DNA from 2 places in the Nonomuraea sp. NPDC049646 genome. Region 2 is predicted to be linked to the other one. Evidence: riboswitches for the same ligand, from Rfam matches in the RefSeq annotation. Region 2 holds a riboswitch; the other holds the start of a gene.
The links. A riboswitch is a leader RNA that binds a small molecule or an ion and turns the genes downstream of it on or off. The one in region 2 is predicted to bind cobalamin.

Region 1 (4,342 bases), on a different contig from region 2:
CCGCCGCACCACCTCCGCGCGCTCCTCCGGGTCGCGGGACGCCCTGACCTCGACCGTCAGCCCGAACCTGTCCAGGAGCTGCGGACGCAGCTCGCCCTCCTCCGGGTTCATGGTGCCCACCAGCAGGAAGCGGGCGGCATGGCGCACCGACACCGACTCGCGCTCGACGTAGCACGTGCCCAGCGCGGCCGCGTCGAGCAGCAGGTCCACGAGGTGGTCGTGCAGGAGGTTCACCTCGTCCACGTACAGGACGCCGCGGTGGGCGGCCGCCAGCAGCCCCGGCTCGAACGCCTTCACCCCCTCCGTCAGCGCCCGCTCGACGTCGAGCGAGCCGGCCAGCCGGTCCTCCGACGCGCCGACCGGCAGCTCCACCAGCGCGGCCGGCCGTTCCACCCGCTCGGCGCCGGGCTCGTGCGGCCCGTCCGGACACCCGGGGTCGGGGACGACGGGGTCGCAGGCGAACCGGCAGCCCGGCACCACGGCCACCGTGGGCAACTGGGCCGCCAGCGCCCGCACGATCGTGGACTTCGCCGTTCCCTTCTCCCCGCGTACGAGCACCCCGCCCACCCGGGGCGACACCGCGTTCAGCACCAGCGCCAGCTTCAGGTCGCCGAGCCCGACGACGGCGCTGAACGGATAGGTGACGATCAAGACTCAGCCTTCCGGTTGACGTGGACCACCCGCCAGCCGTCCCGCGCGACGGTCAGCTCGGTGGTGGACAGAGGAGCCAGGTCGAAACGGGCCGCGCGCAGCGGATCCAGCCCCAGGACGTGGCCGAGCGCCGCCCGGATGACGCCCGCGTCGCAGACCACGACGGCCCGCGGCTCGTCCCGTGCCGCATCGAGCCAGCCCGCCACCCTGGCGGCGAGCGCGCTCAGTGACTCGCCGCCGTGCGGGGCGGCGTGCGGGTCGGCCAGCCAGCTCGCCAGCGCGTCCGGCTCCTCCAGCGCGACCCGCCCGTACGGCAGGCCCCGCCACCGGCCGCAGTCCGCCTCCGCCAGGGCGGGCACCACGCGTGCCGCCAGCCCCATGGCGGCGGCCGTCTGCCGGGCGGCCCTGCCGGGAGCGGCCCATGCCGCCGGCGCCTCGACGGGCCCCGACGCGGCGGCCCTGGTCAGGCTCGCCGCGTCGGCGTCCTCGTCGGCGGGGAAGCACCCGGCCCGCATCCCCGGTGTCGTGGCATGCCGGACGAACAGCACCTTGCTCAGCTCGGCGCCGCGACCAGCGGACGAGCCGCCGCGCGCCGCTCCGCCCGGTCGCTCGCCCAGCCGAACAGCCCGCCGAACACCGCCCAGAAGACGAGCTGCGTGCCGAGCGAGACGACCCGGAACTCCCACAGCAGCGTGGCGGGGAACCCGTCGGGCACCTCGTCGACCGCCGGCAGCAACCACCACGCGGCGACGACGGGCACGAGGAAGGCGACCGCCGCCGCCGTCCAGCGAGCCCACGGGCCGCCGTCGACGAGGCGGGCCGTCGCCACCGCGATCGCCGTCGCCGCCAGCCCGACGAGGATCATCACCACGTAGAGCAGCGTGCGGCTGTTGATGGTGTCCGGGTCGCCCACCGCAGGCGGGTTGGCCGGATATTTCACGAAAGGCACGAGGATGATCGCGGCGAACGCCGTACCGGCCGCGGCCACCGCCAGCAGCCCGTCCGAACGCGGGCCGACCCGGCCGCGCAGCCCGGCGAACACCAGGGCGAACACCCCGCCCACGGCCAGCCCGTAGAGCCCGGTGGCCAGGAACAGCCCCGCCTTCTGCACGGGCCTGCCGACCACGGCGTCCTCGCCGTGACTGTGCTCGGCCGCTTCGCCGTGACTGTGCCCGGCCGTCCCGGCTTCTTGGCCGGGCGCCTCGGACTGGGCGGCGGCCTCCTCCAGGGCGATCGCGTGGTCCACGCGAGGTTCACCGAAGGCGAAGGCGAAGGCCCCCGCGATCAGTCCGGCCAGGAGTCCGATGAGCAGACCTCTGGCCAGGAAGGTGCGTACCATGCCCGGCGCTCAGTGGCAGGGCACGCCGAGCAGGTGGCGCCCGTCGTGCATCAGCTCGTGCAGGAAGGTGCCGGTCTGGGAGATGGCGCCGTTGTCCATCAGAACCAGGTAGGCGACCAGCAGCAGCACGGGCACGGCCAGCAGCAGCCAAGGGCGCAGGCGCGGAAAGGGAATCGTCGACGGGGTGGACAGCCCGGTCATGTCAAGCCTCCTCAGGGGTCACGCGTCCCATATCACGAGGTCACGGCTGCCAAGCGACCTGGCTCCCGGGATCTACGTCCCGGATACAGTGGCGCGTCCGCACCGGCATCTCACCGGATTTCCCTTGGACAACCGTGAAATCTACCGGAACGTATCCTTTCCTCACGTTCACGTCAATATGCGAACGATGGCCCGCCGTCACCGGCCGGGCACGCGCCGCCCCAGGCGCTCACGCGACCGCGCGCCTTGACGAAGCGCCCGGAATTCTACCCGGCCGAGTGCAGGGATTTAGCGTGCGTTGGTAGGTGAACCGCATATCGGCAGCCGTGCCGGGCATCGAGCGAGTGGGAGGATCCGGTGCCATGAATGTTGCCCGCGAAATGCGCGACCGCTATACGGACGCGTTCAACGCACACGATATGAAGGCGCTGCTTCACACCGTCAGCCCGTCCGGAGTGTCCATCAGCCCCGAGGGCGTGTCCCAGGGACACAGCGAGCTGGCCTCCTACCTGGAGGAGTTCTGGAGGGCGTTTCCCGACGTCCGGGCGGTGATCACGGAGTCCTCGGAAGGCGAGGCCACGACCGTCGACGAGCTTCTCATGGTGGGAACCCACCGAGGGCCGTACGCCATGCCCGACGGTCAGGTGCTCACCGCGACGGGTCGCCCCATTCGTTTGCGGTGCTGTTATGTCTGCACGGTTGAAGACGGACTCATTACGAGTCTGCGGCTTTATTTCGATCAACTGGAGCTGCTCACTCAGCTCTCCAGCTCGGTGATTCTGTCCCGTCCTTAGCGCATTGTTCGAGCGCTGGTCCTGCATCTGGCAGATGTACCTTCAGCAGGGCTCTGGTTGATCTTCGCGGCCTGCCCCAGCCTGGCCGCATGACGACAGAGACTCACGACCCGACGACCCGGGACACGACCCCGCGACTGGGGCCGCGCGGCCGCCTCGCCAGCGGCGCCAGCTCCTCCCCGCGCAGCCCCGCGACGCGCCGATGCCTGACCCCCGGCCTCCCGGTGCCTGCACCTGCGAGGTGGGAGTCAGGCGGCCAGCGGGGTTTGGCGTTCGGTGTTCTTCGGCAGCCTGCGTGTCCGGGGCAGGACGAGGTAGGTGAGGGCCAGTCCGATCAGGCTCAGTAGCGCGCCCGCCAGGCCGGTCCACCGCAGGGCGCCGGCGGCGACGATCGTGCCGCCGATGACCGAGCCGGCTGCGGCCCCGAGGTTGAAGGCGCCGACGTTGGCGGAGACCGCCAGGTTCGGGGCGGCGCCCGCGTGGTGCAGGATCAGCCCCTGCAGCGGGGCGATGGTCGCGGTGGCGAGCAGACCGAGCACCAGGACCGCGATCACGGCGGTCGGCTGCCACACCACGGCGAACGGGACCAGCAGGAGCGTCCCCGCCAACCCGCCGAAGACCCCCCGTACGGTGGCGCTCATCGACCTGTCGGTCAGCCTGCCGGCAGTGAGGTTGCCGATGAAGCTGCCCGCGCCGTAGGCGAGCAGCAGACCGGAGACCGCGGCGGCGGAGAAGCCGGAGACGCGGATCAGCAGCGGCGCGATGTAGGTGAACACCGTGGCGACCCCGGAGAAGCCCACCGCGGTGGTGGCGATGGCGAGCATGACGGGCCGGCGCGTCACCACGCGGATCTCGTCACGCAGCCGCGTGGACGGCGCCTCCTGCCGGGGCAGGACGGCGGCCAGCAGCATGGTGCCCACCAGGGACAGAACGGTCAGCACGGCGAACGGGGCCCGCCAACCGGCGCTCTCTCCGAGCAGCGCGCCCAGGGGCACCCCGAGGAGCGTGGCCACCGTGAAGCCCGAGGCCACGGTGGCGATGGCCGAGCCCGTCCGCTCGGCCGGGACCACCCGGGTCGCCGTCACCAGCGCCAGCGCCAGGAAGGCGGCGTGGCTGAGCGAGGACACCACGCGGCCCGCCAGGAGCAGGCCGAACGACGGCGCCGCCGCGCTGATCGCGCTGCCCGCCGCGAACAGCAGCATCAGCCCTAGGGCGAGCCCCTTGCGCGGCAGCCGCGAGGTCAGCAGGGCCATGAGCGGCCCTCCGGCCACCACACCGAGCGCGTACGCGGTCACGGCCTGTCCGGCGGTGCCCACGGAGACATCGAGATCAGCTCCGACCTGCGGCAGCAACCCGG
Region 2 (4,342 bases):
AGGTCAGCTCCGGGCTGTCGTCGTCCAGCGCCAGGCTGCGGTGCAGGCGGACGAACCGCTCGCACAGCACGAGGTCGTCGGGGTCCAGGATCTCCAGCCGGACCAGCAGCGCCCGCCGTCCCTGCCGGGCCTTGGCCAGGCATTCGGGCAGCGTCACCGCCCGCACGTACGCGCCGGTCGAGCCCTTGAAGATCCACCGGTCGGTGTCCCCGCGCGCCTGCGCCAGCATCCGGTTGAACTCCTCGCCGCGCACCAGCCGGACCGCCGACTGCTCCTGGAGCAGGGACGGCAGCAGGTCGAGCTTGCGATCGGCGGCGAGCACGGCCCGCTCCACGGCGTTCTCCGCCGACTGCGCCCGCATCCGGCTGCGCAGCATGACGAACGCGAGCACCGCCAGCGTGGCCACGGTGGCGTTGCTGACGGCCTCCGCGGTGGCGATGCCCGCGACGTCGAGGACGCTCACGACGACCGCCACCGCCAGGGCGATGAGGATGTCGACGTTGACGCCGACCCAGGCGAGGATGCGCTTCACTGACCGTCCCATCGCGAGGGGCCACGGGGTGACACTTCGAATCATGAAGCAGAACCCGGCGGCACGCGAGGGGCGGCCCGTCCCCGCTCCGGTCGCGGGGTTACGCGGCGAGGGCGTCGCGGAGGAAGCGCAGGATTTCGGCCCGCGCGTCCTCGGCCTGGGGGGCCAGCGCCGGCATGCTGAGGAAGGCGTGCCCGGCCTCGGGGTACTCGGCCAGGCGGACCTGGGTGCCGGCGGCCCGCAGCGCCTCGGCGTAGCGGCGGCCGTGGTCGGCGATCGGGTCGTGGGTCGGCACCGCCACGAGCGCCGGGGCCAGGCCGCCCAGGTCGGCGGCGTGCAGCGGGGAGAGCGCGCGGGCGTCCGTCCCCGTGGGCACGGCGAGCCGGTGGAACAGCCGCAGCACCGGCACGCTGAGCGTCGGGGTGTCGGCGTACCGGGCGATCGAGGGGTGGTCGAACATCGTCCCGGTCACGTCCACGGCCGGGTTGACCAGCACCTGCGCCTTCAGGGGCAGGCCGGCGTCGCGTGCCCTGATCGCCGCCAGGGCGCAGATCAGGCCGCCGCAGCTCTCGCCGAACAGGACGGTCCGCGCCGGGTCGACACCCCATTGCGCGGCGTGCTCCAGCACGTGGCGGAGCACGTCCCAGCCGTCGTCGGCGGCGTCGGCCAGCGGCGTGCGCCGGTCGAGGAGGCGGTGGTCCACCGAGGCGACGACGGCGGGCAGGCGGGCGGCGAGGTGGCTGTTGACCCAGTCGCTCTGCGGCGCCGTGCCGACGAAGCCGCCGCCGTGCACGTGCAGCACGAGCGGCAGGACGTCCCCCGGCTCTGCCGCGGCGCGCGGCCGGTGGACCCGGACGCGGATGTCGCGGCCGGGCAGCGCCACCGTCCGCCAGTCGATGGTGGCGCCGGGGTCCGGCCGGCCGGTGATCGCCTGGGCCTCGGCGGAGGCGCGCAGCCGGTTCTCCGCCTCGGCGTAGGCGGCCAGCTCGGCGGGGGTGACGGTGTCCCAGTCCGGCGTGACCGGACGGCCGGTGGAGGTCTGGCTCATGGTCGTCTCCTCAGCTTTTCGCTACTTGAAGTATCGATACCTAAGGTAGCGAAAACGGGGCGCAACCGGTCTGTGGCGTCGATCACACGCCCCGCCCGCGCGGCACGCGGAGAGGCGGCCCGGCCGGCCTCGCGGCGGGCGGACGGATCGGAGCGCGGGTTCTTCGCAACACGAGATGTTGGGTGTGACTTTTTGATCCACCCTATATATGGTGTTCCCCGCAGCCGGTTCGGTCGCCCCGCCAGGGCGGCCGAGGCAAGAGGGAACCCGGTGGGAATCCGGGACTGCCCCGCAGCGGTGAGTGGGAACGAACGCCGTCACACGCACTGGGCCGACGGCCCGGGAAGCGACGGCCAGTAGGCAGCGACAGCATGCCCACGAGTCCGAAGACCTGCCGGCGCGCCGCGCGCGATCATGCGCGCGCGGCTGCTCCGAGACCGCGTGGGACGGTGGACGGCGCTGGCGAGAGGGCTGTGGCGCCTCGCCGTCCGCCTCCTGCGCGCGTTCTCGGCAGCTGACCGAGTTCACGAGGGGAGAGCGCAGTGACGGTCACAGGGGACCCGATGACGGACCTGGCCGAGCCGGCGCGGGCGGACGCCGACAGGTCCGCGCCGCGGCGCGTGCAGATGCAGGTGCGCAAGCGCAACGGCACCGCGGAGCCGGTCGACGTCAACAAGATCGTACGTGCGGTGGAGCACTGGGCGACCGATCTGACGGACATCGACCCGATGCGGGTGGCCACCAAGACGATCAGCGGCCTCTACGACGGGGCCACCACCGCCGAGCTGGACCGGCTGTCCATCCAGACGGCCGCCGAGATGATCGGCGAGGAGCCGCAGTACTCGCGCCTGGCCGCGCGGCTGCTGTCGGGCTACATCGACAAGGAGGTCCGCGGGCAGGGCGTGGCCTCCTTCAGCCAGGCGATCCGGCTGGGCCACGCCGAGGGGCTCATCGGCGACGAGACCGCCGAGTTCGTCAACGCCAACGCCCGCAAGCTGGACGACGCCATCGACGTCACCGCCGACCTGCGGTTCGAGTACTTCGGGCTGCGCACGGTCTACGACCGTTACCTGCTGCGCCACCCGTCCACCCGGCTGGTGGTGGAGACGCCGCAGTACTGGCTGCTGCGCGTGGCCTGCGGGCTGTCCGAGACGCCCGCCGAGGCCGTCGGCTTCTACCGGCTCATGTCGTCGCTGGCCTATCTGCCCAGCTCGCCGACGCTGTTCAACTCCGGCACCCGGCACACCCAGATGTCCTCCTGCTACCTGGTCGACTCGCCCCGTGACGAGATCGGCTCCATCTACGACCGTTACGCCCAGGTGGCGCAGCTGTCGAAGTTCGCCGGCGGGATCGGCATCTCCTGGTCGCGGGTGCGCTCCCGGGGCGCGCTGATCCGCGGCACCAACGGGCACTCCAACGGCATCGTCCCGTGGCTGCGCACGCTCGACGCGTCCGTGGCCGCCGTCAACCAGGGCGGCCGCCGCAAGGGCGCCGCCTGCGTCTACCTGGAGCCCTGGCACCCGGACGTCGAGGAGTTCCTGGAGCTGCGCGACAACACCGGCGAGGACGCCCGGCGCACCCACAACCTCAACCTGGCCAACTGGATCCCCGACGAGTTCATGCGCCGGGTCGAGGCCGACGGCACCTGGTCGCTGTTCGACCCCGACGAGGTCCCGGAGCTGCCCGACCTGTGGGGCGAGGCGTTCGAGGAGGCATACCGCGCCGCCGAGCGCGACGGCCGGTACGTCCGGCAGATCAAGGCCCGCGACCTGTACGCCAAGATGATGCGCACCCTGGCCCAGACCGGCAACGGCTGGATGACCTTCAAGGACGCCGCCAACCGCCTGTGCAACCAGGCGGCCGAGCCCGGCAACGTCGTGCACCTGTCCAACCTGTGCACCGAGATCGTCGAGGTGTCCAGCGACGCCGAGACCGCGGTCTGCAACCTCGGGTCGGTCAACCTCGCCGCCCACCTGACCGGCGGCGACATCGACTGGGAGCGGCTGCGCGCCACCGTCCGCACCGCGGTCACCTTCCTCGACCGGGTGATCGACATCAACTACTACCCGAGCGAGCAGGCCGCGGCCAGCAACCCGCGCTGGCGTCCGGTCGGCCTCGGCGTGATGGGCCTGCAGGACGTCTTCTTCGCCCTGCGCCTGCCGTTCGACTCGGCCGAGGCCAAGGAGCTGTCCACCCGGATCGCCGAGGAGATCTACCTGTCGGCGCTGGAGACCTCCGCCGGCCTGGCCGAGCGCTTCGGCGCCCACCCCGCCTACGACCAGACGTGGGCGGCCCGCGGCCGGCTCCAGCACGACCTGTGGGGCCGGAACGGCACCCAGTCCGCGCGCTGGGACGCGGTGCGCGAGCGCATCGCCGCCCACGGCCTGCGCAACTCGCTGCTGATCGCGATCGCGCCGACCGCCACCATCGCCTCGATCGTCGGCTGCTACGAGTGCATCGAGCCGCAGGTGTCCAACCTGTTCAAGCGCGAGACGCTGAGCGGGGAGTTCCTGCAGATCAACAACGCGCTGGTGGCCGAGCTGAAGTCGCGCGGCCTGTGGAACGACCGCGTCCGGGCGGCCATCAAGCAGGCCGAGGGCTCGGTGCAGGGCATCGCCGAGCTGCCGGAGGACGTGCGCCGGCTGTTCCGCACCGCCTGGGAGCTGCCGCAGCGCGCCCTGATCGACATGGCCGCCGCGCGTTCGCCGTTCATCGACCAGAGCCAGTCGCTCAACCTGTTCATGAGCGCGCCGACGATCGAC

Region 1: linked by a shared signal. The riboswitch ahead of ACIBQ8_RS34425 (CbtB domain-containing protein) and the one ahead of ACIBQ8_RS46645 (ribonucleoside-diphosphate reductase subunit alpha) in region 2 are both predicted to bind cobalamin.

Annotation. Positions count from the first base shown of each region.
Region 1 is NZ_JBITLU010000013.1:169,551-173,892, forward strand. Features, by position in the region: gene ACIBQ8_RS34410 (VWA domain-containing protein) at 1-651, opposite strand, end outside; gene ACIBQ8_RS34415 (histidine phosphatase family protein) at 648-1,199, opposite strand; gene ACIBQ8_RS34420 (CbtA family protein) at 1,205-1,990, opposite strand; gene ACIBQ8_RS34425 (CbtB domain-containing protein) at 2,000-2,191, opposite strand; cobalamin riboswitch at 2,226-2,355, opposite strand; gene ACIBQ8_RS34430 (ester cyclase) at 2,497-2,985, shown strand; gene ACIBQ8_RS34435 (MFS transporter) at 3,234-4,342, opposite strand, start outside.
Region 2 is NZ_JBITLU010000026.1:32,864-37,205, forward strand. Features, by position in the region: gene ACIBQ8_RS46635 (hypothetical protein) at 1-532, opposite strand, end outside; gene ACIBQ8_RS46640 (alpha/beta hydrolase) at 633-1,580, opposite strand; cobalamin riboswitch at 1,789-1,994, shown strand; gene ACIBQ8_RS46645 (ribonucleoside-diphosphate reductase subunit alpha) at 2,123-4,342, shown strand, end outside.